DNA from 2 places in the Azospira sp. APE16 genome. Region 2 is predicted to be linked to the other one. Evidence: riboswitches for the same ligand, from Rfam matches in the RefSeq annotation. Region 2 holds a riboswitch; the other holds the start of a gene.
What was found. Region 2 has a riboswitch for glycine ahead of gcvT (glycine cleavage system aminomethyltransferase GcvT). Riboswitches for the same ligand answer to the same signal wherever they lie in the genome.
Positions count from the first base shown of each region.

Region 1: another riboswitch for glycine. It lies ahead of ACLSSQ_RS04495 (trimeric intracellular cation channel family protein); the one in region 2 lies ahead of gcvT (glycine cleavage system aminomethyltransferase GcvT).

Region 1 covers NZ_CP179682.1:887,296-901,412, forward strand. Annotated here, with positions in the region: gene ACLSSQ_RS04450 (acetylornithine transaminase) at 53-1,243, opposite strand; gene ACLSSQ_RS04455 (nucleoside recognition family protein) at 1,489-2,427, opposite strand; gene ACLSSQ_RS04460 (DUF2789 domain-containing protein) at 2,537-2,770, shown strand; gene ACLSSQ_RS04465 (TIGR01458 family HAD-type hydrolase) at 2,763-3,563, shown strand; gene aceB (malate synthase A) at 3,673-5,271, opposite strand; gene ACLSSQ_RS04475 (sulfite exporter TauE/SafE family protein) at 5,324-6,109, opposite strand; gene ACLSSQ_RS04480 (haloacid dehalogenase type II) at 6,109-6,798, opposite strand; gene ACLSSQ_RS04485 (LysR family transcriptional regulator) at 6,938-7,846, shown strand; gene ACLSSQ_RS04490 (cyclic nucleotide-binding/CBS domain-containing protein) at 7,886-8,317, opposite strand; gene ACLSSQ_RS04495 (trimeric intracellular cation channel family protein) at 8,452-9,066, opposite strand; glycine riboswitch at 9,332-9,436, opposite strand; gene ACLSSQ_RS04500 (thioredoxin domain-containing protein) at 9,562-10,044, shown strand; gene ACLSSQ_RS04505 (DMT family transporter) at 10,046-10,933, opposite strand; gene aceA (isocitrate lyase) at 11,155-12,465, opposite strand; gene rraA (ribonuclease E activity regulator RraA) at 12,884-13,375, opposite strand; gene clpA (ATP-dependent Clp protease ATP-binding subunit ClpA) at 13,483-14,117, opposite strand, start outside.
Region 2 covers NZ_CP179682.1:1,765,569-1,779,685, reverse strand. Annotated here, with positions in the region: gene nusA (transcription termination factor NusA) at 1-398, opposite strand, end outside; gene rimP (ribosome maturation factor RimP) at 435-896, opposite strand; gene rluB (23S rRNA pseudouridine(2605) synthase RluB) at 1,088-1,978, opposite strand; gene scpB (SMC-Scp complex subunit ScpB) at 2,223-2,780, opposite strand; gene ACLSSQ_RS08475 (segregation and condensation protein A) at 2,761-3,684, opposite strand; gene ACLSSQ_RS08470 (tryptophan--tRNA ligase) at 3,686-4,888, opposite strand; gene ACLSSQ_RS08465 (site-2 protease family protein) at 4,902-5,555, opposite strand; gene ACLSSQ_RS08460 (L-threonylcarbamoyladenylate synthase) at 5,624-6,247, opposite strand; gene ACLSSQ_RS08455 (3',5'-nucleoside bisphosphate phosphatase) at 6,259-7,098, opposite strand; gene ACLSSQ_RS08450 (alpha/beta fold hydrolase) at 7,178-8,044, opposite strand; gene bfr (bacterioferritin) at 8,101-8,574, opposite strand; gene ACLSSQ_RS08440 ((2Fe-2S)-binding protein) at 8,712-8,861, opposite strand; glycine riboswitch at 9,169-9,278, shown strand; gene gcvT (glycine cleavage system aminomethyltransferase GcvT) at 9,495-10,586, shown strand; gene gcvH (glycine cleavage system protein GcvH) at 10,638-11,024, shown strand; gene gcvP (aminomethyl-transferring glycine dehydrogenase) at 11,088-13,988, shown strand; gene ACLSSQ_RS08420 (glycine cleavage system protein R) at 13,981-14,117, shown strand, end outside.

The DNA.
Region 1 (14,117 bases), 880 kb from region 2:
GTAACAGAGTTGGTCCGGCCGCTTGGGGCGGCCGGACAGGGCTTGGGCCGCCTCAGGCCCGCAGCAGTTCCTCCAGCCAGGCCAGCATCTGGTCGATCTCCTCCCGGCTCACCGTCAGGGACGGCATGAAGCGCAGCAGGTGGGGCCGCGGCGCGTTGAGCAGCAGACCCTCGGGGCCCCGCTCCCGGGCCGCCTCGACGATGGCCGGGCCCCGCTCGTCGGCCAGCAGCAGGGCCCGCAGCAGGCCCTCGCCCCGTTCGCCCCGGAGACCGAGCCGGTCGGAGAGACGCTGCAATCCGGCGCCCAGGTACTCGCCCTTGGCCGCCACCTCATCGAGGAAGCCGGGGGCCGTCAGCACTTCCAGCACGGCGACGCCGACGGCGGTCATCAGCGGATTGCCGTTGTAGGTGCCACCCTGGTCGCCGGCCTCGAAGCAGCAGACCGATTCCTTGGCCAGCAGGGCCGAGAGGGGCACGCCGCCGCCGATGCCCTTGCCCAGGGTCATGATGTCCGGCTCGATGCCGGCGTGCTGGTGGGCGAAGAGCTTGCCGGTGCGGCCCATGCCGGTCTGCACCTCGTCCACGATCAGCAGCAGGCCCCGGTCGTCGCAGATCTGCCGCAACAGTTGCAGGAATTCCACACTGGCCGGCACCACCCCGCCTTCGCCCTGGATCGGCTCCAGCATGATGGCCACGGTGCGCTCGTTGATGAGGGCAGCCACCGAATCCAGGTCGTTCAGCTGGGCCTTGGGAAAGCCCGGCACCTGGGGCGCGAACAGGGTGTCCCAGCCCGGCTTGCCGGAGGCCGACATGGTGGCCAGGGTGCGGCCGTGGAAGCCGCCGGCGAAGGTGATGATCTCGTGGGCGCCGCCCTTGTGCTTCTGCCCCCACTTGCGCGCCAGCTTGATGGCGCCCTCGTTGGCCTCGGCCCCGGTGCTGGCGAAGAAGACCCGGTCGAAACAGGAGTGGGCGGCCAGGCCGGCAGCCAGCTTCAGGCTGGGCTTGTTGTAGAAGGCCGGGCTGGGGTTGATCAGCTTGCGGGCCTGGCTCGCCAGGGCCTCGACGATGGCCGGATGGCCGTGGCCCAGGCAGTTCACCGCCCAGCCCTGGACGAAGTCCAGATAGCGCTTGCCCTGCTGGTCCACCAGCCAGGAGCCGCGCCCTTCGGCGAAGACCAGCTGGGGGCGCTGGGTGATCCACATCAGGGCGTTGGCGGCAGGGGCGGCGGCGAAGGGTGTTTCCATTGCTTCTTTCTCCTTGCGGGATGGTGAAAAAACAAAAAGGCCACGGGGTTGCCGTGGCCTTTGGGTAGGGAAGTCGGAGGACTTCGGGGATGCTGCCTTACCTGGGGACGAGCGACGGCGACCGGGCGAAATGCCGGCTGCGTCGGGAGGCGGAACAGGTGTGGGTCAGGAGGTCCATGGCGCAACTTTGCCACAGCCGGCGCGGGCCCGGCGTGAATTTTTCGTAACAGTGTGTCATTGGGGCCCTAGGCGGCCAGGATGTGGCCCAGGGTGCGTACGCCGATGCCGACGCAGGCGCCCAGGGCTGCCGGCTTCCATACGGCGGCGACGCGGCGGCCGGCGGAGATGATCACCGCCACCCCGGGCACGTCGAAGGGATGGATCAGCCAGCCGGCGCTGGCGTTGAGCAGTTCGGCGCTGACCTGGCCGCTGCGCCGCATGTCGTCCATCACCCCCATCATGGCGGTGCCGCCGGCCAGGATCTTGGTCAGGCTGGGCAGGATCAGCACCGGGTCGATGGCCGCCAGGGCCAGCAGCGGGGTCAGCCACTGGGTCAGCAGGTCGATGGCGCCGAAGCGCTTCAGGGCGGTGACCGCCACCAGGGACAGCACCAGCATGGGAATGGCGCCCACGGCGATCTTGAAGGCCTCGGCCCCGGCTCGGTTGATGACGTCGAGCACGCCCTTGGCGTCTTCCGCCACCGGGTGGTGCAGGGTTTCGTCCAGCCGCGCCTCCTCCGCCGAGAGGCCGCGGCCGAAGAGGTAGTAGGTGGCCGCCGCGGCCACCAGGCCGCCGAGGAGGGAAAAGGTCAGGGTGGTGCCGAAGTTGAGGCCCATGGTCATCATGGGAAAGGCGGCATTGGCCTGGGACATGGCGAAGACCATGGCCAGGGTGGCGGCGATGTGGCGGTTGGAGACGCCCCGCTGCTCCATCATGGAAAGGGTGGCCATGGGGGCGGCGAAGCTGACGAAGTTGATCTGCAGGGCGGCGAACACCCCCAGGCCGGTGAGGCCGAAGGGTTTCAGGGCCGGGGCCAGCCAGGCCACCACCTTGTCCACCACGCCCCGGGCCTCCAGCAGGCGCATCAGGGAGAGCATCACCACCATCACCGGCAGCAGGACGAAAAGGGACAGTTCGACGGCGGAGCGGCCGGCCTTGAGGATGATGTCGACGAGGATTTCCATGGGGATTTTTGGTCCCGGCTCGGCCGCGGGTGAACTTCGCCGCCGTCCGGGGTTCTATAGTTGTAGGTGCAGCCGCTAGCTTCTCGTCATTACCAACTGGAGGTCAAGCATGGACTTCCCTACCCCGACCATGAGCAATCTCTTCGCCCAGCTCGGCCTGCCGGCCGACGGGCTCTCCATCAACCGCTTCATCGAGCAGCACGGCCCCCTGCCGGAAAATGTGCTGCTGGCCGACGCGCCCTTCTGGACGCCCTCCCAGGCCGCCTTCCTGCGGGAGGAAATCCTGGAGGACGCGGACTGGGCCGAGGTGGTGGACGAACTCAATGCCCGCTTCCATGGCTGAGCCCGATCCCGTACCGTCGGCTCCGCCCCTGCCGCAAAAGCCCCGGGCCGTGCTGATTGACCTGGCCGGAGTGCTGCACGTGGGCGACCGCCCCGTGCCCGGCGCTGCCGCCGCTTTGCAGCGCCTGCGGGCCAGTGGCCTGCCCCTGCGCTTTCTCACCAATACCACCCGGTCGCCGCGCCAGGCCCTGGTGCAGTTGCTGCACTCCATGGGCCTGTCCGTGGCGCCGGATGAAATCCAGACGGCGGTGCGGGCCACGGCCCAGCTGGTGCGCCAGCGGGGGCTGCATCCCCACTACCTGGTGCATCCGGCCATTGCCGACGAGGTGGGTCCCAGCCACCCCGAGCCGGACGCAGTGGTGCTGGGGGATGCGGGAGAACATTTCACCTTCGATGCCCTCAACCGGGCCTTCCGCCTGCTGCAGGTCGGTTGCCCCCTGATCGCCATGGCCCGCAACCGCTATTTCCAGGAACCGGACGGCCTGACCCTGGACCTGGGGGCCTTCGTCGCCGCCCTGGAATACGGGGCCGGGGTGCGGGCCGAAGTGGTGGGCAAGCCGGCGGCGCCCTTCTTCCTCGGCGCCCTGGCCGAACTGGGCGTGGCTCCCGGCGAGGCGGTGCTGATCGGCGACGACCTGAGGGACGACATCGGTGGCGCCCAGGCCGTGGGTATTCCTGGGGTGCTGGTGCGCACCGGCAAGTTCCGCCCGGCGGATGAAAGCGCCGGCGACATCCGGGCCGCCCGGGTGGTGGACGATTTTGCCGCGGCGGTGGCGCTGTTGCTGGGACATTAGGCGGGGGCGACTTCGGCACATGACCAATTTAGGTAGCGCACGCCTGCCCCCAGTCTGAAAAAAAAGCCCCGGTTTCCCGGGGCTTTTTGTGGCGGGTAGCCGACCTGGCTTAGGCCATGGCTTCGTACAGCGGCAGGGTGAGGAACTCCGGATAGTCCGGGGTCAGACTCATCTTGTCGAAGATCACGGCGGCCTGGTCGTAGGTGGCGGTGTCTTCGCCCTGGGCTGCAACGGTGGCCTTCACCTTGGCCAGTTCCTCGGCGATCATGGGGCGCACCATTTCCACGGTGACCTTGCGGCCGTCGTCCAGGATGCCCTTGGGAGAGACCACCCACTGCCACACCTGGGAGCGGGAGATTTCGGCGGTGGCCGCATCTTCCATCAGGTTGTGGATGGGCACGCAGCCGTTGCCGGCCAGCCAGGAACCCAGGTAGTGGATACCGACGTTGATGTTGTTGCGCAGGCCGGCTTCGGTGATGGGCTGCTCGGGCTGGAAGTTGAGCCAGTCCTTGGGGCCGAAGGAGCCTTCCACCTGCTTTTCCCACTGGTTGGGCTTGTCGCCCAGGACCTTGACGAACTCTTCGTGGGCGATGGAAACCAGACCGGGGTGGGCCACCCAGCCGCCGTCGAAGCCGTCCTTGGCATCGCGGGCCTTGTCGTGGCGGATGCCGGCCAGGGCCTTCTCATTGGCCACCGGGTCGTTCTTGATGGGGATCAGGGCGCTCATGCCGCCCATGGCGGGGGCGCCGCGCTTGTGGCAGGCCTGCACCAGGGCCAGGGCGTAGGAGCGCATGAAGGGCACTTCCATGGTGATGACGCCGCGCTGGGCCAGGCAGAAGTCCTTGTTCTTCTTGAATTTCTTGATGCAGGAGAAGATGTAGTCCCAACGGCCGGCGTTGAGGCCGGCAGAGTGGTTGCGCAGTTCGTAGAGGATCTCTTCCATCTCGAAGGTGGCGAGGATGGTTTCCACCAGCACGGTGGCCTTGATGGTGCCTTGGGGCAGGCCGATGTGGTCCTGGGCCATGACGAAGATGTCGTTCCACAGGCGGGCTTCCAGATGGGATTCCATCTTCGGCAGGTAGTAGAAGGGGCCGGCGCCGCGGGCGATCTGTTCCTTGGCGTTGTGGAAGAAGACCAGGGCGAAGTCGAAGATGCCGCCGGCGACGCGCTGGCCGTCCACCAGGACGTGCTTTTCATCCAGGTGCCAGCCCCGGGGACGGATCTGCAGGGTGGCGATCTGGTCGTTGAGCTTGTATTCCTTGCCGGCTTCGTTCTTGAAGGAGAGCTGGCGGCGGATGGCCTGGTAGAGGTTGACCTGACCCTGGATCTGGTTGTCCCAGTTGGGGGAGTTGGAATCCTCGAAGTCGGTCATGTAGGAATCAGCGCCGGAGTTGAAGGCGTTGATGATCATCTTGGCTTCGACGGGGCCGGTGATTTCGGTGCGGCGACGCTCCAGGGCGGCGGGCAGGGGGGCGACCTTCCAGTCGCCTTCGCGAATGTGCTTGGTCTCGGGCAGGAAGTCGGGCATCTCGCCGGCATCGATGCGGGCCTGGCGCTCGACGCGGGCCTTCAGCAGTTCCTGGCGGCGGCCTTCGAAGGCGCGGTGCAGCTTGGCGACGAACTCCAGGGCCTCCAGGGTGAGGATGCTTTCGTACTGGGGCTGGATGGGAGCGGTGATTTGCATACCGGCGGGCAGGTTCAGGCTCATGGTCTCTCCTAGTTTGAATCGTTGAAAACGCGTAATCGGGAAAAGGGAAATTTCAGAAATAGGTTTTGACGAAGTAGATGATGGTCAGCACGGTGCCCACGGCCACCACCAGGCGGCGCAGCCACAGGGCCGGCAGGCGCCGGGCCAGGGCGGCGCCGGCGTAGCCGCCGGCCATGGCGGTCACCAGCATCAGCAGCGTGTGGGGCCAGCTGATGGCTCCGGCGATGATGAAGGTGAGGCCCGACACCGTGTAGTTGATTGCCGACAGCCAGTTCTTGATGGCGTTGAGCTCCTGCATGTCCTCCAGGCCCTGGATCGACAGGGCCGCGAGCATGAGGATGCCCTGGCCGGCACCGAAAAAGCCGCCGTAGATCGATACGGCGAGCTGAAAGAGGGTTCCACCGACGCTCCTGCGCCCGGCATCGGGATCGGCCTGGAGGCCCAGGCGGGTCTTGCTCCAGGCCACCAGCTTCGCGACCTGGCCGGAAAAGGCGAAAAGGGCCGTGGCGGTGAGCAGCAGCCAGGGGATGAGCTTGGCGAAGGCGGCGTTGGAGGTGGCCAGCAGCAGCAGGCCGCCGGCGAGGCCGCCGATCAGGGCCACCACCGTGAGCAGGATGACCCAGGACTTGTGCCGCAGCAGCTCCCGCCGGTAGGCCCAGGCGGAAGACAGGCTGGCGGGCCACAGGGCCACGGTGTTGCTGGCGTTGGCGGTGACCGGGGGCACCCCGGCGGCGAGCAGGGCGGGGAAGGAGAAGAAGGTGCCGCCGCCGGCCATGGCGTTCATGCCGCCGGCGAGAAAGGCGCCGCCGCCCACCAGGGCAATGGTGAGGAGTTCCATCACTGGTTCTCCCGCACGAAGGTCACCACGTCGGAGAGACGATGGCCGCTGGCCGTGGGGCTGACGTTGAGCTGCTCCGGCGGCTGGCCGGTACGGTTGATCCAGAAGGTGGTGTAGCCGAACCAGGTGGCGGCACAGGCATCCCAGCTGTTGGCCGAGACGAAGAGGATTTCCCGGGCCGGCAGGTCGAAGGCGTCGGGTCCCAGCTGGTACACCTCGGGGTCCGTCTTGAATTTCTGCACCATCTCGACGGACAGGATGTGGTCGAAGATGCCGCCCATGCCGCTGCTCTTGACGGCGATGTCGAGCATGGCCCGGGTGCCGTTGGAGAGGATGGCCAGGGGCAGGCCCAGGGTCTTCAGTTCCTTGAGGGCCGGCAGGTTTTCCGGGAAGGCGGAGAGGCAGGCGTATTGGCTCATCAGCCGGCCCCGTTCCGTTTCGCCCATGGTCACGCCGATGGCGGCGCCGGCATAGATGAGGGCGTCCTGGGTGACTTCCCAGAAGGGCTTGTAGCGGCCGCTCATGCTGCGGATGCGGCTGTATTCGATCTGCTTGTCGCGCCACAGGGCGGCGAGCGCCACCCCCTTGCCCGGGAAAAGCTGCTCGGCCAGGGCGCCGACGGAATAGACGTCGAACAGCGTTCCGTAGGCGTCGAAGGCGATGGCTTTGATCGGGCAGGGGGCGGTCATTTTTTCTCTGTCGGACTTGGGGTTTGCGGGTCGATCCGGAGATTATGGATCAGCCTACGCATCGCAGTTTATTGTTGCTCGAGGTAAAAGATAAGCTAGGATTGCGGCGAATGATCTTTTACTTTAAGTATGTAATCGTATGGATGCCTTCAAGCAAATCAACGCCTTCGTGAACGTGGCCGCCAAGGGCAGCCTCTCCGCTGCCGCGGCCCAGGAAGGGGTGACGCCGGCCATCATCGGCCGCCGCCTGGACGCCCTGGAGGCCCGCCTGGGGGTGAAGCTGATGGTGCGCACCACGCGCAAGCTGTCCCTCACCTTCGAGGGCAGCGCTTTCCTGGAGGACTGCCAGCGCATCCTCAACGACCTGGCCAATGCCGAAGCCTCGGTCAGCCTGGGCGGGGTCAAGGCCAGCGGCCACCTCAAGGTCTCGGCCCCGGCCGGCTTCGGGCGCAAGCACGTGGCACCCCTGGTGGCCGACTTCCTTTCCGGCAATCCGGAAGTGACGGTGAACCTGGACCTGACGGACCGCCTGGTGGATCTGGTGAACGAGGCCATCGACCTCTCGGTGCGCATCGGCGAACTGAGCGATTCCAGCCTGGTGAGCCTGAAGCTGGGGGACATGCGGCGGGTGGTGGTGGCCAGCCCCGCCTACCTGGCGCGGCACGGCACGCCCCGGGCCCTGGAGGACCTGGTAGGGCACAACTGCCTGTCCCTCGGCCAGCAGCGGGGCTGGACCTTCCGCCATCCGGAGAAGGCAGGGGAGAGCCTGGTGCTGAAGGTGGCGGGCACCCTGGAGTGCAACGACGGCGCCGTGCTGCACGAATGGGCCCTGGCCGGCTACGGCCTGGCCTGGCGTTCGGTGTGGGAGGTGGGGGAGGATCTGGCGGCGGGCCGGCTGGTGTCCCTGCTGGACGAATGGGCGGCGCCGCCGGTGGGCATCTATGCCGTCTTTCCCCAGCGCCGCCATCTGCCGTTGCGGGTGCGGCTGTTCATCGACTTCCTCAAGAACACCTACGGCAACCCGGGCTACTGGCAGACGCCGGCCTGAGGCGTCGGCACCTGCCTGGTAGTCCGGGGCCGGCGGGGCCTACAGGGCGGTGGCGATCTTTTCCAGGGATTCCAGGTCCCGCTCGAAATCGCAGATTTCCGCCCCCAGGGCGTCCCGCACCGAGACCATGCCCAGGGGGCGCCCCGCCTGCACCACCGGCATGTGGCGGTAGCCGCCGATGTGCATCAGGTGCAGGGCGTAGGAGAGGGGCTTTTCCGGCGGCACGGCGCGGGGATTGGCGGTCATCACCTCGGACAGCAGGGTGTGCTCCGGGTCCAGCCCCGGGGCCAGGACCCGGTTGAGGGCGTCCCGCTCGGTGAAGATGCCGGTGAGAAAGCCGTGTTCCACCACCAGCAGGGCGCCGACCCTGGCGGCGGCCATGCGCTGGCAGGCCTCCCGCACGGTAAGGTCGGCGGTTGCGGTGACCGGGGTCTGCTGGCTGATGATGTGGGCAATGCTGCGGTGGGGCATGGTGGGTCTCCTCATCGTTGTTGTGGTGGGTCAAGCCCGGCGATGAGGGATGGACCCGGCGGCCCGGGGCCGGTTTCCGGCCATCAAAAGAATCGATCGGCGAGCCCCGGGGATTTCCCGGGGCCGCGCCGGCATCAGTCCCAGCGCTGGCGGTAGGAGAAGGTCGGCAGCTTCCAGCCGCGCCAGATGGCGCAGAGGCGCAGGGCCAGGCCCAGGCCGAAGCTGATCAGGGTGTTGGCCTCCGTGCCCAGGCCCAGGTCCCGCAGCACCAGGTAGAGGCTGCACACGGCCAGGGAGACGCTGGCGTACAGCTCCTGGCGGAACACCACCGGCACCTGGTTGCACAGCACGTCCCGCAGGATGCCGCCGAAGATGCCGGTGATCATGCCGGCCATGATCACCACCACCGGGGCGTAGCCCATGCCCAGGGCCACTTCGCAGCCGATCAGGGAAAAGGCGATGAGGCCAAGGGCGTCCAGCACCAGGAAGACGGTCTTCAGGTGGTGCATGAAGCGGGCGAAGAGGGTGGTCACCAGGCCGGCGGAAATGACCAGGTAGATGTAGGGCGGATGCTGGGTCCAGCCGATGGGGAAGTGGCCCAGCACCATGTCGCGGATGGTGCCGCCGCCCAGGGCGGTGACGAAGGCGATGAAGGCGACGCCGAAGATGTCCATGTTGCGCCGGCCGGCGGCCAGGGCGCCGGACATGGCCTCGGCGGTGATGGCGATGAGGTAGATGGTGATCAGCACGGCACACCTCCCCGCAGAGGCAGGCAGGATGCGACAAAGCAAAGGGAATAGGCCGGCAGGTGCGCCGGTATTGGGGCGTGGCAGGGCATGACGGAAGCGCCTTTACAGATAAGGTCCGGCGGCAGGCCATGCTGAAGACCCTTGCCGGATGCGCCTCTCCCCCTGTCCTTGTACCTGAGAGTTTCGGCCTGCGCCCCACGGCGCCGGCTTAGCCCCTTCGGTGGGCCGCGCCGCGTTGCGGCCGGCCGCTCTCCAGACGGCAAATACGAAACCCGCAGTTCCTGGTGCCTGAGCGATTATGGGAGCTTGCGCCTTCGGCGGAGGCCTGGCGCCGGTTGCGGCATGGGCCCCTCTCTCCTGCGGGAGGGCGGATTATCCGCGCCCGGGGCCGCCTTGGCAATGCCGGGCGGCAGGGCCTGCTATCCGTGATCCGGCGCCCGGTTCCCCACCTTTTCCCGCGCCACCCATTCCCCCGGGCGGCGGGATTGGCGCACAATGGCCGCCTTCCCCGCCCACTTCGCGGCCGCTGCGGCGGCCTCTGCCGCCATGTCCCAGTCCCCCGCTTCCCTGTTGCGCTTTGCCGACCTGCAATGGCCCGACGCTGCCGATGGGGCGCCGGCAGCGCCGGTGGTGCTGGTGCTCTGCGCTGCCTGGTGCGGCGTCTGCCGGGGCTTCGAGGCCGCCACGGCGGCCGCCGCGGCGGGCCATGAGGGCGCCTGGGCCTGGATCGACATCGAGGATGCGGCGGACGCCCTGCCCAGCCTGGACGTGGAAACCTTTCCCACCCTGGCGGTGATCCGGGGCGGCGAACTGCGCTTCTTCGGTCCCATTCTGCCGGACGGCACCATCCTGGGGCGTTCCGTCGCCGCCGCCCTGGCTGGTGACGGCCGGCCGGCCCTGCCGGAGGGTTTTTCCGCCGACGAAGGCGATGAAATCCTGGCCCTGGCCGGCGCCGTGGCGCGCCGCGCTAGCCGCTGATCTAGGCCGGGCGGGCCAGCCGCGGCCACTTCAGCAGGCCGTTGGCCAGGGCCGTGCCCAGCAGCACCAGGCTGCCGCCCAGTAGCAGGTGGGCGCCCAGCTTTTCTCCCAGCAGCAACACCCCCCACAACACGCCGAACACCGGAATGAGGAAGGTCACCGAGAGGGCGCCCAAGGGGCCCACTTCGTGCACCAGCCGGAAATAGAGCTGGTAGGCCCAGGCCGTGCACAACACCGCCAGGCCCAGCAGGGCGCCCCAGGCGGTGGGAGTGGCCGCCGCCGGCAGGCCCTGGGGCGCGGCCAGGGGCAGCACCAGCAGGGCGGCGCAGATCATGCTGCCCTGGGTGGTGGCCAGGGGCGTGATGCCCTGGCCGTGGTGTCGGCTGTACACGCTGGCGAAGGCGTAGGCGGAAGGCGCCAGGGCGGCGGCCAGCATGGGCAGCCAGGCATCGGGACTGCCGCTGCTCTGCAGCCCGTCCCAGGCCAGCACGGCCACGCCCCCCAGGCCCAGCAGTAGGCCGGCCACGGTTACGGCGCGGATGGGCTGGCGCAGCCACAGGGCGCCGATGATGACGGCGAAGAGGGGCGAGGTGGAGTTGAGGATGGAGAGCAGGCCGGCTCCCAGGCTCTGGGCGGCATAGGCGAAGAGCAGGAAGGGCAGGGCCGAGTTGCACAGGCCGATGATCAGGTACTGGCGCCAGTGCCGGCGCCACTGCAGGGCCTCGCCGCTCCACCAGGCGAACAGGGTGAGGCTGGCGGCGGCCAGGATTACCCGCACTTCCACCGCCCACACGGTGCCGAAGGCTGGCACGGTGAGGCGCAGGAAGAGGAAGGAGGCGCCCCAGATGGCGGCGAGCAGGAGCAGTCGGGCGAGGCTGGCGGCGTTCATGGCCTGGGGGCGAAGGCGGAAGGAGCCGCCATTCTTGCCTGCAGGCCCGCTTCTGTCATGGGCCTTTTTGTGACAGCACATAAAAAAAGCCGACACCTTGTGGGTGTCGGCCTGTTCCCCAAGCAAGAGGATAAGGGATGATGCAATTCGGATTCCTGATGGCAGCAGAATGAGCTGCTGCCGGGCATCCCGACCCTGGCCGGGATGCCCGCGGGTGCTGCTTAGTGGAACTGTTCTTCTTCGGTGGAACCGGTCAGGGCCTTGACGGAGGAGGAGCCGCCCTGGATCACGGTGGTCACGTCGTCGAAGTAGCCGGTGCCCACTTCCTGCTGGTGGGAAACGAAGGTGTAGCCGTCTTCGCGGGCGGCGAATTCGGGCTCCTGCACCATTTCCACGTAGTGCTTCATGCCTTCGCCGCCGGCGTAGGCCTTGGCGAACTTGAAGGTGTTGTACCAATTGACGTGGATGCCGGCCAGGGTGATGAACTGGTACTTGTAGCCCAGGGCGGACAGTTCTTCCTGGAAGGAAGCGATCTGGCTGTCGTTGAGGTTCTTCTTCCAGTTGAAGGACGGGGAGCAGTTGTAGGACAGCAGCTTGCCGGGGCAGGCAGCATGCACGGCCTGGGCGAATTCACGGGCGAAGCCGATGTCGGGCACGCCGGTTTCGCACCACACCAGATCGGCGTAGGGAGCGTAGGCAACGCCGCGGGAGATGGACTGTTCCAGACCGTTCTTGACGCGGAAGAAGCCTTCCTGGGTACGTTCGCCGGTGAGGAAGGGCTTGTCGTTGGCGTCGTAGTCGGAGGTGATCAGGTTGGCAGCTTCGGCATCGGTACGGGCCAGGATCAGGGTCGGCACGCCCATGACGTCAGCGGCGAAACGGGCGGAGATCAGCTTTTCCACGGCTTCGCGGGTCGGCACCAGCACCTTGCCACCCATGTGGCCACACTTCTTGGCGGCAGCCAGTTGGTCTTCGAAGTGCACACCGGCGGCGCCGGCGGCGATCATGTTCTTCATCAGTTCGAAGGCGTTCAGCACGCCGCCGAAGCCGGCTTCAGCGTCAGCCACGATGGGCAGGAAGTAGTCGATGAATTCCTTGTCGCCGGGGTTGATGCCGCGGGACCACTGGATTTCGTCAGCACGCTTGAAGGTGTTGTTGATGCGGCGAACCATGGTGGGGACGGAGTCGTAGGCATACAGGGACTGGTCCGGGTACATGGTTTCGGAGGTGTTGCCGTCGGCAGCAACCTGCCAGCCGGACAGATACACGGCTTCCAGGCCAGCCTTGGCCTGTTGCATGGCTTGACCGGCGGTGATGGCGCCGAAAGCATTCACGTAGCCCTTCTTGGCGCCGCCGTTGACCTTTTCCCAGAGGACCTTGGCACCGCGCTGGGCGAAGGTGTACTCGGGCTGCAGGGAGCCGCGCAGACGAACCACGTCAGCAGCGGAATAACCACGCTTGACGCCCTTCCAACGGGGGTTCTCAGCCCAGTCTTTTTCCAGGGCGGCGATTTGCTGTTCGCGAGTGCTCATGTTCGGTTCCTCTATAAATAGCGTTGGCGGAAGATTCGGAGGCCAGTGTCGGGGTGACGTTTCCTGTGCTCCGATGGGAAAAAAGTATAGCGCCGATTTTGCACAGCAACACATGTCTTATATAAGACACAAGACAATATTTTTCCTTTTAATTTTATGATGTTGCAAATAGCGTCCCGCTATATGAAACGATATTCGCGGCAGTGAAATGAAATGGGTGGGCAGTGCGGGATGCCCCCGGTTTTCCTGTTCAATGGAATAGGGGAAAACCCGTGGGCATTGTCTGGTCGTGGGAATGGCCGGCCGCCGCCGGGAAAACGGCGGGTGCCCGCGGGCCGCGCAGGCGGGATGGAAGAGGGCGAGGGGACGAGGGCGGGCGGGGCCGTCCCGGCGGACGGCCCCGGCAGGGCGGTGTCGCTTACAGCAGGGGCGTGGCGGAGACGATGACGCCGTCTTCATCCACGTAGATCCATTCCTCCGGCTTGAAGGTGACGCCGCCGAAGGTGACGTCGATGTTCTGGTCGCCGACGCCCTTCTTGATGCTTTTCTGGGGGTGGGTGTCCAGGGCGCGCACCCCCAGGTCGGTACGGTTGATCTCGGCCGAATCCCGGATGCAGCCATACACGACGATGCCTTCCCAGCCGTTCTTCTGGGCCAGCACGGCCAGCTGGTCGCCCACCAGGGCGCAGCGCAGGGAGCCGCCGCCATCCACCACCAGCACCTTGCCCTGGCCGGGCTGGCCCAGGGCTTCGCGCACCAGGGAGTTGTCCTCGAAAATCTTCAGGGTGTGGATGCGGCCGCAAAAGCGGGCACGGCCGCCGTAGGCCTTGAACATGGGGGCGACGACGCGCAGGGTGTGGCCGATGGCGGCTTCGTTGGCATCGCACAGGTCCGGGGTGGTGAAGCTCATGGGGTCTCCTGATTTTCTGGTGGTGGTTGGCGGTTCCGGATTCTAGGCAAAAAAAAGGCTGCGCCGGAAGAGGCGCAGCCTTTTGGGTCGGGTTGCCGTTCTCAGGCTCAGGCTACCGCTTCCGCCTCCTTGGCGAATTCGAGCTTCACCTTGCCCTCCTTGTCCACATCCACGGTGACCTTGCCGCCGTGGGCCAGGCGGCCGAACAGCAGTTCGTCGGCCAGGGCGGCGCGGATGGTGTCCTGGATCAGGCGGGCCATGGGCCGGGCCCCCATGAGCGGGTCGAAGCCCCGCTCCGCCAGCATATCCTTGAGGGCGTCGGTGAATACGGCTTCCACCTTCTTTTCGTGCAACTGCTCTTCCAGCTGCATGAGGAACTTGTCCACCACCCGCAGGATGATGTCGTGGTCCAGGGGCTTGAAGGAAATGGTGGCGTCCAGCCGGTTGCGGAACTCCGGCGTGAACAGGCGCTTGATCTCCACCATTTCGTCGCCCACTTCCTTGCTGGAAGTGAAGCCCACCGACGGTTTCTGCAACTCGGCGGCGCCGGCGTTGGTGGTCATGATGATGACCACGTTGCGGAAATCGGCCTTGCGCCCGTTGTTGTCGGTCAGGGTGCCGTGGTCCATCACCTGCAGCAGGATGTTGTAGATGTCCGGATGGGCCTTCTCGATTTCGTCCAGCAGCAGCACGCAGTAGGGCTTCTTGGTGACGGCTTCGGTCAGCAGGCCGCCCTGGTCGA
Region 2 (14,117 bases):
AGGAAGTCGGCCAGGATCTGCTCCCGCTCGGCATCGCGGATGCGCTGCAGGATGACCTGCTTGGCGGCCTGGGCGCCGATACGGCCGAAGTCGATGGGCTCCAGGGATTCCTCGATCACGTCGCCGACTTCCACGCCTTCGTCCTGCTTCTGGGCTTCGGACAGGGGCATTTCCAGGAACTCGTTGACGTAGGTTTCGTCAGCCACCACCTGCCAGCGGCGGAAGGACTCGTACTCGCCGGTATTGCGGTCGATCACGACGCGCACGTCGGCTTCGTCGTTAATACGCTTCTTGGTAGCGGATGCCAGGGCCGACTCCAGAGCGCCGAACACCACATCCTTGGCAACGTTTTTTTCGCGCGCCAGTGCATCCACCAGCAACAAAATCTCGCGGCTCATTGCTTTTCTCTCCTCGTATCTGCCTTCAACCCGCCATCAATCAAACTTCGGCTCCAGCCGGGCCTTGTCGATATTGCCCGGCTCGAGGGCCACTTCGCCCTCTTCCTTGCCGCTGTTCTTGTCAATCAGGCGCACGCAGACCTTGCCGTCGCGCACGCCCATGAGAATGCCGTTGTAGTTGCGCCGGTTGTTCAGCGCCACGCGCAAGCGGATATGCACTTCCTGGCCGGCAAAGCGATCGAAATCGGCCAGCTTCTTCAAAGGCCGGTCGAGACCGGGGGAGGAAACCTCCAGCCGGTCGTAGTCGATGTTTTCCACCATCAGCACGCGGGAAAGCTGGTTGCTCACGGCAACGCAATCCTCCACGCCGATACCGCCCTCCTTTTCAGGCTGGTCGATAAAGACGCGGATAACCCGGGCCCGGGGCGTCAGTTCCAGGTCCACCAGCTCGTAACCCAGGCCGGTGACCGTATTTTCAACTAATGAGTGCAGATCCATGCGCTACAAATAAAAAATGGGCGAAACGCCCATCCAAAAAGTTACCCGCCCAAAGCCGGGCAGGACGATGAAAACTTTTGAATTATATCGGAAAACAACAGCCCGGACAACGGCTTTCCTGCCGGAAAGCCGCCACCCGGGCTCCAAACGACCCTGGGGGTAGCCGCGGATCGGGCCGCTGCGGCCCGAAATCACTTCCGGGTACGCTTGTCCCGCTTCTGGATCACTTCCGGTGCCGGCAGGCCAAATTCCCGCATCAGCTTGGCCACATCCATGTCCGTCAGCTCCATGGTGCTGCCCCGCTTGAGGCGGGCCGGCAGGACGAAGGGGCCGTAACGCACGCGGATCAGGCGACTCACCGTGGCCCCTACGGCTTCGAACATACGCCGCACTTCCCGGTTGCGGCCTTCGGACAAGGTCACCCGGTACCAGTGGTTGGCCCCCTCGCCGCCCGCGTCCAGCAGGGTGGTGAAGCGGGCCGGACCGTCTTCCAGTTCGATGCCGGCGGCCAGCTGCTTGAGGGTGGCGTCGTCCAGGTCGCCCAGCACCCGCACCGCGTACTCCCGCTCCAGGTTGTAGCGGGGGTGCATCAGCCGGTTGGCCAGGTCGCCGGAGTTGGTGAACAGCAGCAGGCCGCTGGTGTTGTAGTCCAGCCGCCCCACCGCCACCCAGCGGCTGCCGCGCATGCGTGGCAGGAAGTCGAAGACGCTGTCCCGGCCTTCCGGGTCGTCGCGGGAGACGATCTGACCTTCGGGCTTGTGGTAGAGCACCACCCGGGGCAGGCGCAGGGAGCCGAAGCGCAGATGCACCAGGCGGCCGCTGACCTTGACCTTGTCTTCCGGCCCCACCAGCTGGCCCACTTCGGCCGGCTTGCCATTGACCGTGACGCGGCCGGCGGCAATCCACTCCTCCATGTCGCGCCGGGAACCGACGCCGCTCTGGGCCAGGATCTTGTGCAGGCGCTCGGGCTTGGCCTCCACCGGTGCATTGCGGCCGCTGCGGCCAACGGCACGGGGCGCAGGGGCATTGCGGCCGGCACCGCGACGGGGACGAGGCGCTTCCTGCTCCTCTACTTCCTCCACGGCGGCGACAGGCTCGGGACGGGGGCGGGTGGGCGCGCGGAATGGCGTCCGCTTCGCCGCGTCGCGCGCGGGTTTCGGGCCAGGCCGGCCAGAAGCCGCACCAGTGCTGCCTGAGCGACGACCATGGGGAGCGGGGTCGGAACCCTCCACCCACTCGGCGCCGTCGTCCCGGCGCTGACGACCGCCGGCAGGGCTGCGGCGGGGTGCCTGGCCCGTCTTGGGTGCGGCAGGCTTACGGGGAGGCTTAGGAGGCATCGCTTAATTCCAGTGTTTGATTGAGTTGTTCCAGGGGCGGCAGCTCGGTCAGGCTGCGCAGCCCCAGATCGTCGAGAAATTTCTTGGTGGTGGCAAACAGGGCGGGACGGCCCGGGGTATCCCGGTAGCCCACCACATCGACCCAGCCCCGCTCTTCCAGGGCCTTGATGACCTGGGTGGCGACGGTGACGCCGCGGATGTCCTCGATGTCGCCCCGGGTCACGGGCTGGCGGTAGGCAATGATGGAGAGGGTCTCCAGCACTGCCCGGGAATACTTGGGCGGTTTTTCCGGATTGAGGGCTTCCAGATAGGGCATGTACTCGGTGCGGGTGCGGAAGCGCCAGCCGGTGGCCAGCTGGACCAGTTCCACGGTGCGTTCGCTCCACTCCTCCCGCAGTTCGTCGAGCAGCTTGCGCACCACTTCCGGCGCCAGCTCGCCATCGAACATCTGGCGCAGTTCGGACACCGAGAGGGGCTGCTGGGCGGCCAGCAGGGCCGCTTCCAGGATGCGCTTGATCTCGGCGGGGTTAGACGGTAACTGGGGCATCGCCCTCTCCTTCTTCCGCAGGGATTTCGACTATCTGCCCCGCCTCTTCCTCGGTCAGGGGCGTTTCCGCGTCGTCGGCAATGGCCAGGCGCACGTAGATGGGCATGAAGGCCTCGGCCTGGGTGATGCGGATCAGCCGCTCCCGGGCCAGTTCCAGCATGGCCAGGAAATGCACCACCACGGAAGGGGCGCCCAGCTCCACGTCGAACATGTGGATGAACTCGACGAAGCCGTCCGCTTCCTTCAGCTGGCGCAGGATCAGGCCCATGTGCTCGCGCACCGACAGCTCTTCCCGCTGCACCTTGTGGGAGGTATGCAGCTGGGCCTGGCGCAGGATGGACTGCCAGGCCTGCTGCAGGTCCGCCACCGACACGTCGGGGAAACGCTGCATCTGGGATTTTTCCACCCAGGTCTCGACCCAGACGAAGTCCCGCTCGGCCTGGGGATGCTCGTTCAGGCGCACCGCCGCCAGCTTCATCTGCTCGTATTCGATGAGGCGGCGCACCAGTTCGGCCCGGGGATCCTCCACCTCGTCCTCTTCCGCCTGCTTGGCCCGGGGCAGCAGCATGCGGGACTTGATCTCGATGAGCATGGCGGCCATCACCAGATAGTCGGCCGCCAGCTCCATGTTCTGGGAGCGCATGGCTTCCACGTACTCCAGGTACTGGAGCGTCAGGGGCGCCATGGGAATGTCGAGCACATTCACGTTGGCCTTGCGGATCAGGTAGAGCAGCAAGTCCAGGGGGCCTTCGAAGGCATCCAGCATCACCGCCATGGCGTCGGGCGGGATGTACAGGTCCAGGGGCAGCTGCTCCAGGGGCTGGCCGTAGATGCGGGCCAGGGCCTCCTGGGCCGGCGCCGCCTGGGGGGCCGGAATGTCGTCGAGGACCGGAGTATCGCTCATGTCAGGCGTAGTTCAGGCCCATGGCGGCGCGCACATCGGTCATGGTTTCCTGGGCCAGGCGGCGGGCCTTGGCGCAACCGTCGTTGACGATCTCCCGCACCAGGGCCGGATTGTCCAGATAGACCTGGGCCCGCTCCCGCATGGGCGCCTGTTCCTTGAGGATGCCGTCGATCACCGGCTGCTTGCATTCGATGCAGCCGATGCCGGCGGAAGTGCAGCCCTGGCGCACCCACTCCTTGGTGGCCCCGTCGGAATAGACCTGGTGCAGCTGCCACACCGGGCACTTGTCCGGATTGCCGGCGTCGGTGCGGCGCACCCGGGCCGGATCGGTGGGCATGCGCTTGACCTTCTGGGTGACGGAGGCTTCATCCTCCCGCAGGGTGATGGTGTTGCCGTAGGACTTGGACATCTTCTGACCGTCCAGGCCGGGCATGCGCGAAGCCTCGGTAAGCAGGGCATCGGGCTCCACCAGGATCATCTTGCCGGTGCCTTCCAGATGGCCCAGCAGGCGCTCCCGATCCACCAGGGACAGGCTCTGGGCCTCGTTCACCAGGCGCTTGCCCTCCTCCACCGCGGCAGCATCGCCGTCCTGCTGGAAGCGGGTGCGCAGCTCGTTGAAACGCTTGCCCACCTTGCCGCCCAGCTTCTTCACCGCTTCCAGGGCCTTCTCCTCGAAGCCGGGCTCCCGGCCGTAGAGATGGTTGAAGCGGCGGGCGATTTCCCGGGAAAACTCCAGGTGGGGAATCTGGTCCTCGCCCACGGGCACCCGGTTGGCGCGATACACCAGGATGTCGGCAGACATCAGCAGGGGATAGCCGAGGAAACCGTAGGTGGTGAGGTCCTTGTGGGAGAGCTTTTCGATCTGGTCCTTGTAGGTCGGCACCCGCTCCAGCCAGCCCAGGGGCGTCATCATGGACATCAGCAGGTGCAGTTCGGCGTGCTCGGGCACCCGGGACTGGATAAAGATGGTGGCCTGATTGGGGTCCACGCCGGCGGCCAGCCAGTCGATCACCATGTCCCAGGCGGCCTTCTCGATGATGTCCGGCTGGTCGTAGCTGGTAGTCAGGGCATGCCAGTCGGCCACGAAAAACAGGCAGGGGTAGTCGTGCTGGAGCTTGACCCAGTTCTTCAGGACCCCGTGGTAGTGGCCAAGGTGCAGGCTGCCCGTGGGGCGCATGCCGGAAAGGACTCGTTCCGCGTACATGGTGATGTTTGTCTCAGGCTTGGAAATTGAAAATCAGGGCCAACAGGTAACGCATGATACCCATCAGCGGATAAAGGATGCTGGCCAGCACGCCGGAAAAGAGCAGCAGGATCAGGATCGGGAAACCCCAGGGTTCCACCCGGGAAAAGGCGACGGCCTGGCGGTAGGGCAAAAGGCTGACGGCGATGCGGCCGCCATCCAGGGGCGGAATGGGCAGCAGGTTGAGCAGCATCAGGCCGATATTCACATCCATGCCCAGGTCGGCCATACGCTCCAGGGGCAGGGTATAGGCATTCACCGGCAGCAGCTGGGCCAGCTTGAGCATGCAACCCCAGCCGATGGCCATGGCCAGGTTGGCCAGGGGGCCGGCGGCGGCCACCCACAGCATGTCCTGCTTGGGACGGCGCAGGCGGCCGAAATCCACGGGCACCGGTTTGGCATAGCCGAACAGCAGGCTACCGCCGGAGAAGAGCAGGATCAGCACCGGAATCAGGATGGTGCCTACCGGATCGATGTGGCGCAGGGGATTGAGGCTGATGCGCCCCGCCGCATAGGCCGTCAGGTCACCGAAGTGGCGCGCCACATAACCATGGGCGGCCTCGTGCAGGGTGATGGCGAAGATCACCGGCAGGGCTGCAATGGCAAGAGTCTGGATCAGTTGGTCCATGGCGCGTCAGCGTAATAAAGGGGGGATTCTACCAAAGGGACCGACCCGGCTCCGGTCGGCCGTGCTGGTCAGAGACCGAAGGGGGCCAGCGCTCCGCGGCCGGCCCGCACCAGTTCCGGTGCCCCGCTGGTGAGGTCGATGACGGTGGTGGGCTCGGTGCCGCAATGGCCGCCATCCAGGATCAGCTCCAGCTGGTCGTCGAGACGGTCCTGGATCTCCCAGCCTTCGGTGAGAGGCGCTTCATCCCCGGGCAGCTGCAGGGTGGCGGTGAGCAGGGGCTCGCCGAACTCCTCCAGCAGGGCCAGGGCGCCCAGATGGTCGGGCACCCGCAGACCGATGGTCTTGCGCTTGGGGTGCATCACCCGTCGCGGCAGTTCCTTGGTGCCTTCCAGGATGAACACGTAACTGCCCGGCGTGACCGTTTTGAGCAGGCGGTACTGGGCATTGTCCACCCGGGCAAAGTGGGCGATCTGGGACAGGTCGCGGCACATCAGGGTCATGTGGTGCCGGTCATCGACGCCGCGGATGGCCCGCAGCCGATCCAGGGCCTCCTTGTCGCCCAGATGGCAGGCCAGGGAATAGCAGGAGTCAGTGGGAAAGGCGATCAGCCCCCCCTCCCGCAGGACCTGGGCGGCCTTGGCCAGCATGCGGGGCTGGGGATTATCGGGATGGAGGGAAAGATATTCGGCCATGGCGTGGATGATCAGACGAAACGGGAGCAGATGGGCGTGAGGCCGTCCGGCAGGGGCGAGAGGCGCCCCAGATCGGTATAGCTCTCCTCCGGCCCGTGGAAGTCGGAGCCGCGGGAGGCGAGAAAGCCGTAATGGCGGGCCAGGCGGGCGAAATGATGGATCTGGTCGGGGCTGTGGCTGCCGGTCACCACCTCGATGCCCTCCCCGCCCGCATCCTTGAACTGGCCCAGAAAACGGCGCAAGGCCGCATTGGAAATCTTGTAGCGCCCCGGATGGGCCACCACGGCCAAACCGCCGGCGGCACGAATCCAGCTGACCGCGTCCTCCAGGGAAGCCCAGCGATGCTCCACGTAGCCGGGCTTGCCCGGGGTGAGGTAGTTGTCGAAGACGTTGTGCACGTCCTTGCACAGGCCGATCTGCACCAGATAGCGGGCGAAATGGGCGCGGGAAATCAGGTTGGGGTTTTCCGCATAGGCCATGGCGCCCTCGAAGGCGCCGCGGATGGCAATGGCCTCCAGGGCCTCGGCCATGCGCCTAGCCCGTTCCACCCGGCCGCTGCGGATGCCGGCCAGCCCTTCGTTCAGAACCGGATTGGCGGCATCGAAGCCCAGGCCCACCACGTGGATGGAGAGGCCTTCCCATTCGATGGAAACTTCCACGCCATTGACCAGGCCCATGCCCATTTCCTCCGCCGCGGCCCGGGCTGCGGGCAGGCCGGCCAGATCGTCATGGTCGGTCAGGGCCAGCAATTGCACCCCGTTGCCGGCGGCGCGGCGCGCCACTTCGGCCGCCGGCAGCAGGCCGTCGGAAGCGGTGGAGTGGCAGTGGAAATCCCAGTTCAGGTCAGACATCGGCAGGTCGCGACAAAGGCGCCCCAAGACAGCAGGAAAGCGCGGAATCATAGCACAGGGGCCGCGCCGCCCCTTGGCCTCAGGCCGTGATGAAGGACTCCAGCAGCGCTGCCACCGCCTCGGGCGCATCGTGATGCAGCATGTGGCCGGCATCGGCCACCACGGCTTCCCGGGCCGAGGCAAAACAGCCCAGGCGTTCCCGATAGTCGCCCTCGTCTATATGAAAGCGTTTGAGGAAAGAGGTTTCCGCTCCCCGCACCCACAGGGTGGGCGCCTGGACCCGGCGCCAGCAGGCCTTGGCTTCCTCAAGCCGGTAGAGCAGCGGACTGGCGGCCTTGTGCCAGGGATCGCCGGCCCACTTCACACTCCCGTCATCGTCGACACGCCCCAGATGGGTGGCCAGGAACTCGGCCCGAGCAGGTGTCAGGCGCGGGTTGTCCCGGCGCAGGCGGGATGCCAGGGCGGTCCGGTCGGCGTAGGCATGGAGTGAGGGCGGCGCAGCCAGTTGATCCAGCCAGGCCGACAAGCGTTCCGGCGCCTGGGCCGGGACCATGTCATTGATACCGAAACCTTCCAGGGAGACCAGGTGACTGATCCGCTGGGGCCGCAATCCGGCGTACAGGCAGGCCACGTTGCCGCCCATGCTGTGCCCCACCAGGGGCACGGCCTGCCGGGGGAACAGGCTGTCCAGCATGGCATCCAGATCACCCAGGTAATCGGCGAACCAGTAGGGCCCCCGATTTTCCTGGCTGTCGCCGAAGCCCCTCCAGTCCGGTGCCAGCACGGACCACTCCCGACTCAGGGCATCCACCACGAACTGGAAGGAGGCGGCAACGTCCATCCAGCCGTGCAGCAACACCAGGGGCGGCGCCTCGGCAGGCCCCCAGCGGCGCAGGGCCTGGCGACGGCCGCGCAGGGAGAAATATTCGACTCGGCTCGGTTTCATGGCAGGCAAATGAAAAGGGCCGGCACAGGCCGGCCCCGGGTGTGGTGGCGCAGGACTCAGTCGTCGTGCATCTGGGACTGCAGGTAATTGGGCAGGGTCACCTTGGCGATCAGCTCCAGCTGGGTTTCCAGCCAGTCCACATGCTCTTCCTCGCTTTCCAGGATGTCTTCCAGCAGATCCCGGGTGACGTAGTCGGCCACGCCTTCACAGTAGGCAATGGCTTCGCGCAGCAGGGGGATGGCGGCCAGTTCCAGCTTCAGGTCGCACTCCAGCATTTCCTTGGTGTTCTCGCCGATGAACAGCTTGTTCAGCTGCTGCAGGTTGGGCAGGCCTTCGAGGAAGAGAATGCGCTCGATCACCTTGTCGGCATGCTTCATCTCGTCGATGGACTCGTGGTACTCGTGTTCGTTGAGCTTCTTCAGGCCCCAGTTCTTGTACATGCGGGCATGCAGGAAGTACTGGTTGATGGCGGTCAGCTCGTTGGCCAGAATCTTGTTGAGGTACTGAATGACTTTTTTATCGCCCTTCATGGCTGGCTCCTGATTCGTTGGGGAATGGATGCCGGTAGATTAGCACAAGGCACAAAAAAGAAGCCCCCGCGCCGATGTGACGCGAGGGCAAGGGGAAAAAGCGGAACGGACTGCCCGACCGAACCGCAACCCGAGGTTCAACAATGCTTGGCGTTAGCGCATTTGCCGCAGCCCCGGCACTGGCCCAGTTCGTCGCGCAACTGCTGGCGCACTTCCCGGGCGCATTTGCCGCAGCAGGTGCCCACCCCCAGCTCGTCGCGCAGGTCGGCAAGCGTGGAGGCGCCCATGGCTACGGACGCTGAGATCTGGCGATCAGTAACGGCGTGGCAGACACAGACATACATGGCGGGTGCTCCTGAACAGATGGATGGCTAACAAACTAATGAGAATTATTATCACGAACCCATCCAAATGCAAGTGCTTCTCAACAAATATTTATCAACCCATGTAGCAAGCCAACTCCCGGCCCTCCCGGAGGCCCTTGCCGGGCATCCGGGCGACGGCCTGAAATCTAGCATTGGCGCGGTCTGGGAAAACGCCGCTGGCAGCGCCGCCCGGGCTTGTTGTCATGCCCCCTGCCTTTGGGTATAGTCCGCCGCGCAAACGGGAGAGCGCGGCCCGGCTTCCACGGGCTGCCGCCGAAGGCGCAATCCACCATTCGCTAGCCCCGAAATCGCTCAGGCAAAAAGGACCGTTTGCGGCAGAACATCTCTGGAGAGCGGCCCCCGGTCCGGGCGGCCCACCGAAGGGGGCAACGGCCGCTGTTTCTCCATCCTCCGGGTGGAACGAACGGGGACCGCAACACTCTCAGGTTGCAGGACAGAGGGGGCGAGCCGGAAACCAGACCTGTCTGGAATTTTCCGGCTCGCCCCTTTTTCGTTTTCAGAATCGGCTTTCACAGCCCCGCCCAAGGAACTGAAATGACGAAGCAAACCGTCCTCAACAAGGCCCACCGCGCCCTCAATGCCCGCATGGTGGATTTCGGCGGCTGGGACATGCCGGTGAACTACGGCTCCCAGATCGAGGAGCACCATGCCGTGCGCAACGACTGCGGCATGTTCGACGTCTCTCACATGTGCGCCGTGGATGTCACCGGTGCCGACGCCAAGGCCTTCCTCCTGCGCCTCATCGCCAACAACGTGGACAAGCTGAAAGTCCCGGGCAAGGCCCTCTACAGCGCCATGCTCAACGAGGCAGGCGGCGTGGTGGACGATCTCATCGTCTATTACCTCACCGACACCCACTACCGGGTGGTCATCAACGCCGGCACCGCCGACAAGGACCTGGCCTGGATGGATCAGCTCCTGGGTCAGTGGCAGCTGGACGTCTCCGTCATTCCCCTGCGCGAAGGTCCCAAGGCCGTAGCCATGATCGCCGTGCAAGGCCCCCAGGCCAAGGCCAAGGTGTGGCAGGTGCTGCCCGAGGTGAAGGCCGCCACGAAAAACCTGGCCCCCTTCTTCGGCACCCAGATCGGCCAGTTCTTCATTGCCACCACCGGCTACACCGGCGAGGACGGCTTCGAGATCGCCCTCCCCGCTGCCAAGGCCGAGGACTTCTGGAATGCCCTGATCGCCGCCGGCGTGCGCCCCTGCGGCCTGGGCGCCCGGGACACCCTGCGCCTGGAGGCCGGCATGAACCTCTACGGCCAGGATATGGACGAAACCGTCTCCCCCCTGGACGCCGGCCTGGCCTGGACCGTGGACCTCAAGTCCGAGCGGGACTTCGTCGGCAAATCCGCCCTCCTCGCCAACGGCCAGAAGGCCCAGTTCCTCGGCCTCAAGCTGCTGGACAAGGGCGTGTTGCGGGCCCACCAGAAGGTGGTGACGAGCCAGGGCGAGGGTGAAATCACCAGCGGCACCTTCTCCCCCACCCTGGAACAATCCATCGCCCTGGCCCGCCTGCCCCTGGGCGTCGCCATTGGCGACACCGTGCAGGTGGATATCCGCGGCAAGCTGCTCAACGCCCAGGTGGTCAAACCCGTTTTCGCCCGTCACGGCAAGGCCGTGGCCTGATTTATCCCGATTTCAGCAATCAGAATTCACATTCAACTTAAGGAGAGTTCCATGTCCAACGTTCCCGCCGATCTGAAGTACACCAAGAGCCACGAATGGGTTCGCCTCGAAGCCGACGGCAGCGTCACCGTGGGCATCACCGACCACGCCCAGGAAGCCCTGGGCGACCTGGTCTTCATCGAGCTGCCGGAAGTGGGCAAGACCCTGGCCGCCGGCCAGGAAGCCGCCGTGGTGGAATCCGTGAAGGCCGCCGCCGACGTGTACGCCCCCATCGCCGGCAGCGTCACCGCCGTCAACGAGGCCGTGGTGGATGCCCCCGAGACCCTCAACCAGGACGCCTACGCCGCCTGGCTGTTCAAGCTGCAGCCGGCCAACGCCGGCGACCTGGGCGCCCTGCTCGATGCCGCCGCCTACGGTGCCGTGGCCGACAGCGAATAAGCCAACAGACAAGGGAAGGGCAAAGCCCCTTCCCTTTTTTCTTTCCGCCTCCCGAGATTGCCCATGTCCGATACCCTGCCCCAGTCCCTTTCCGCCCTGGAACAGAAGGACGAGTTCATCGCCCGCCACATCGGCCCCTGCGCCAGCGAAATGAGCCAGATGCTGGCCGCCATCGGTGCCGCCAGCCTGGATCAGCTGGTGGATCAGACCGTGCCCGCCGCCATCCGCTTCCCCGCCGACCTGCCCCTGCCCGCCCCCCGGCGCGAGCATGAGGCCCTGGCCGACCTGAAGGCCCTGGCCGGTCGCAATGTGGTGAAAAAGTCCCTCATCGGACAGGGCTATCACGAGACCCTGACGCCCAAGGTGATCCTGCGCAACGTGCTGGAAAACCCGGGCTGGTACACCGCCTACACCCCCTACCAGGCCGAGATCGCCCAGGGCCGCCTGGAAGCCCTGCTCAACTACCAGCAGGTGATCATCGATCTCACCGGTCTGGAACTGGCCAACGCCTCCCTGCTGGACGAGGCCACCGCCGCCGCCGAGGCCATGACCATGGCCCGCCGCGTCTCCAAGTCCGGCTCCAACCGCTTCTTCGTGGATGCAGCCTGCTTCCCCCAGACCATCGACGTGGTCAAGACCCGGGCCGCCTACTTCGGCTTCGAGCTGATCTTCGGGCCGGTGGAAGAAGCCGCCACGGTGGAGGTCTTCGGCGCCCTGCTGCAGTACCCCAACGACAAGGGGGAGGTGCAGGACCTCACCGCCACCATCGCCGCCCTCAAGGCCAAGGGTGCCGTCACCGCCGTGGCCTGCGACCTCATGGCCCTGGTGCTGCTGAAATCCCCCGGTGCCATGGGGGCCGACATGGCCCTGGGTTCTTCCCAGCGCTTTGGCATTCCCATGGGCTTCGGCGGCCCCCATGCCGCCTTCTTCGCCTGCAAGGACGAACACAAGCGCTCCGTGGCCGGCCGCATCATCGGCGTCTCCGTCGATGCCCGGGGCAACAAGGCCCTGCGCATGGCCCTGCAGACCCGGGAACAGCACATCCGCCGGGAGAAGGCCAATTCCAACATCTGTACTTCCCAGGTGCTGCTGGCCAACATGGCCGGCATGTATGCCGTCTATCACGGCCCCGAGGGTCTCAAGACCATCGCCCGCCGCATCCACCGCCTGGCCGCCATCCTGGCCACGGGCCTGGCCAAGGCCGGCATCAAGCAGCTCAACGCCTGCTACTTCGACACCCTGCAGCTGGACCTGGGGGCCAAGGCCCTCACCGTGTACCAGGCCGCCCAGAATGCCGGCTACAACCTGCGTCTGATCGAGGGCGGCCGCCTCGGCATCGCCCTCAATGAAAAGACCACCCGGGAAGACGTGGCCACCCTGCTGCAACTCATCGCTGGCGTGAAAGTCGACATCGAGGCCCTGGACGCCCAGGTGGCCGCCGCCGACCCAGCCCTGCCGGCCGAGCTGCTGCGCACCGACGCCATCCTCAGCCATCCCGTGTTCAACACCCACCACACCGAACACGAGATGCTGCGCTACCTGAAGAAGCTGCAGAACAAGGACCTGGCCCTGGATCACTCCATGATCTCCCTGGGTTCCTGCACCATGAAGCTGAACGCCACCAGCGAGATGATTCCCGTCACCTGGCCCGAGTTCGGCGACATCCACCCCTTCGCGCCCCTGGACCAGGCCCAGGGCTACCTGGAGATGATCGAGCAGTTGGCCGAGTGGCTGAAGACCGTCACCGGTTTCGACGCCGTCTGCATGCAGCCCAACTCCGGCGCCCAGGGCGAATACGCCGGCCTGGTGGCCATCCGCCGCTACCAGGAGGCCAACGGCCAGGGCCAGCGCGACATCTGCCTGATTCCCAAGTCCGCCCACGGCACCAACCCGGCCACCGCCCAGATGGCCGGCCTGCAGGTGGTGGTGGTGGATTGCGACGACAACGGCAACGTGGACGTGGCCGATCTCAAGGCCAAGGCCGAGCAGCACGCCGCCAAGCTCTCCTGCCTGATGCTCACCTACCCTTCCACCCACGGGGTGTTCGAGGAAGCGGTGAAGGATATCTGCGACATCGTGCACGCCAACGGCGGCCAGGTGTACATGGACGGCGCCAACCTCAACGCCCAGGTGGGCCTCACTGCTCCCGGCTTCATCGGCGCCGACGTGTCCCACATGAACCTGCACAAGACCTTCGCCATCCCCCACGGCGGCGGCGGCCCGGGCATGGGCCCCATCGGCCTCAAGGCCCATCTGGCCCCCTACATGGCCGACCACGCGGTGCAGGCCACCGGCCCTGCCGAGCGCAAGCACAAGGGCCAGGGCGCCGTTTCCGCCGCTCCCTTCGGCTCCGCCTCCATCCTGCCCATTTCCTGGATGTACATCGCCATGCTGGGCGGCAAGGGCGTCAAGACCGCCACCCAGGTGGCCATCCTCAACGCCAACTACGTCGCCGCCCGCCTGCAGGAACACTACCCCGTGCTGTACCGGGGCAAGAACGGCCGCGTCGCCCACGAGTGCATCCTGGACATCCGCCCCATCAAGGCGGCCACCGGCATCGCCGAGATCGACATCGCCAAGCGCCTCATGGATTACGGCTTCCACGCCCCCACGGTGAGCTTCCCGGTGGCCGGCACCATCATGGTGGAGCCCACCGAATCCGAATCCAAGGCCGAGCTGGACCGCTTCATCGACGCCCTGATCGCCATCCGCAACGAAATCCGCAAGGTGGAAGCGGGCCAGTGGCCGGCGGACAACAACCCGCTGAAGCACGCCCCCCACACCCAGAAGGATCTGGCCGACGAGGTCTGGAGCCGCCCCTACAGCCGTCAGGAAGCCTGCTATCCCCTGGCCTGGGTGGCTGAGAACAAGTTCTGGCCCAGCGTGAACCGCATCGACGACGTGTACGGCGACCGCAATCTCTTCTGCGCCTGCGCCCCTGTGGAGGACTACCAACATGGCTGATCAGATCCTGGTACTCACCGTCATCGGTGACGACCGCCCCGGCCTGGTGGAGCAGCTATCCACCGCCATCTCCACCCATCAGGGCAACTGGCTGGAATCCTCCATGTCCCGTCTGGCGGGCAAGTTTGC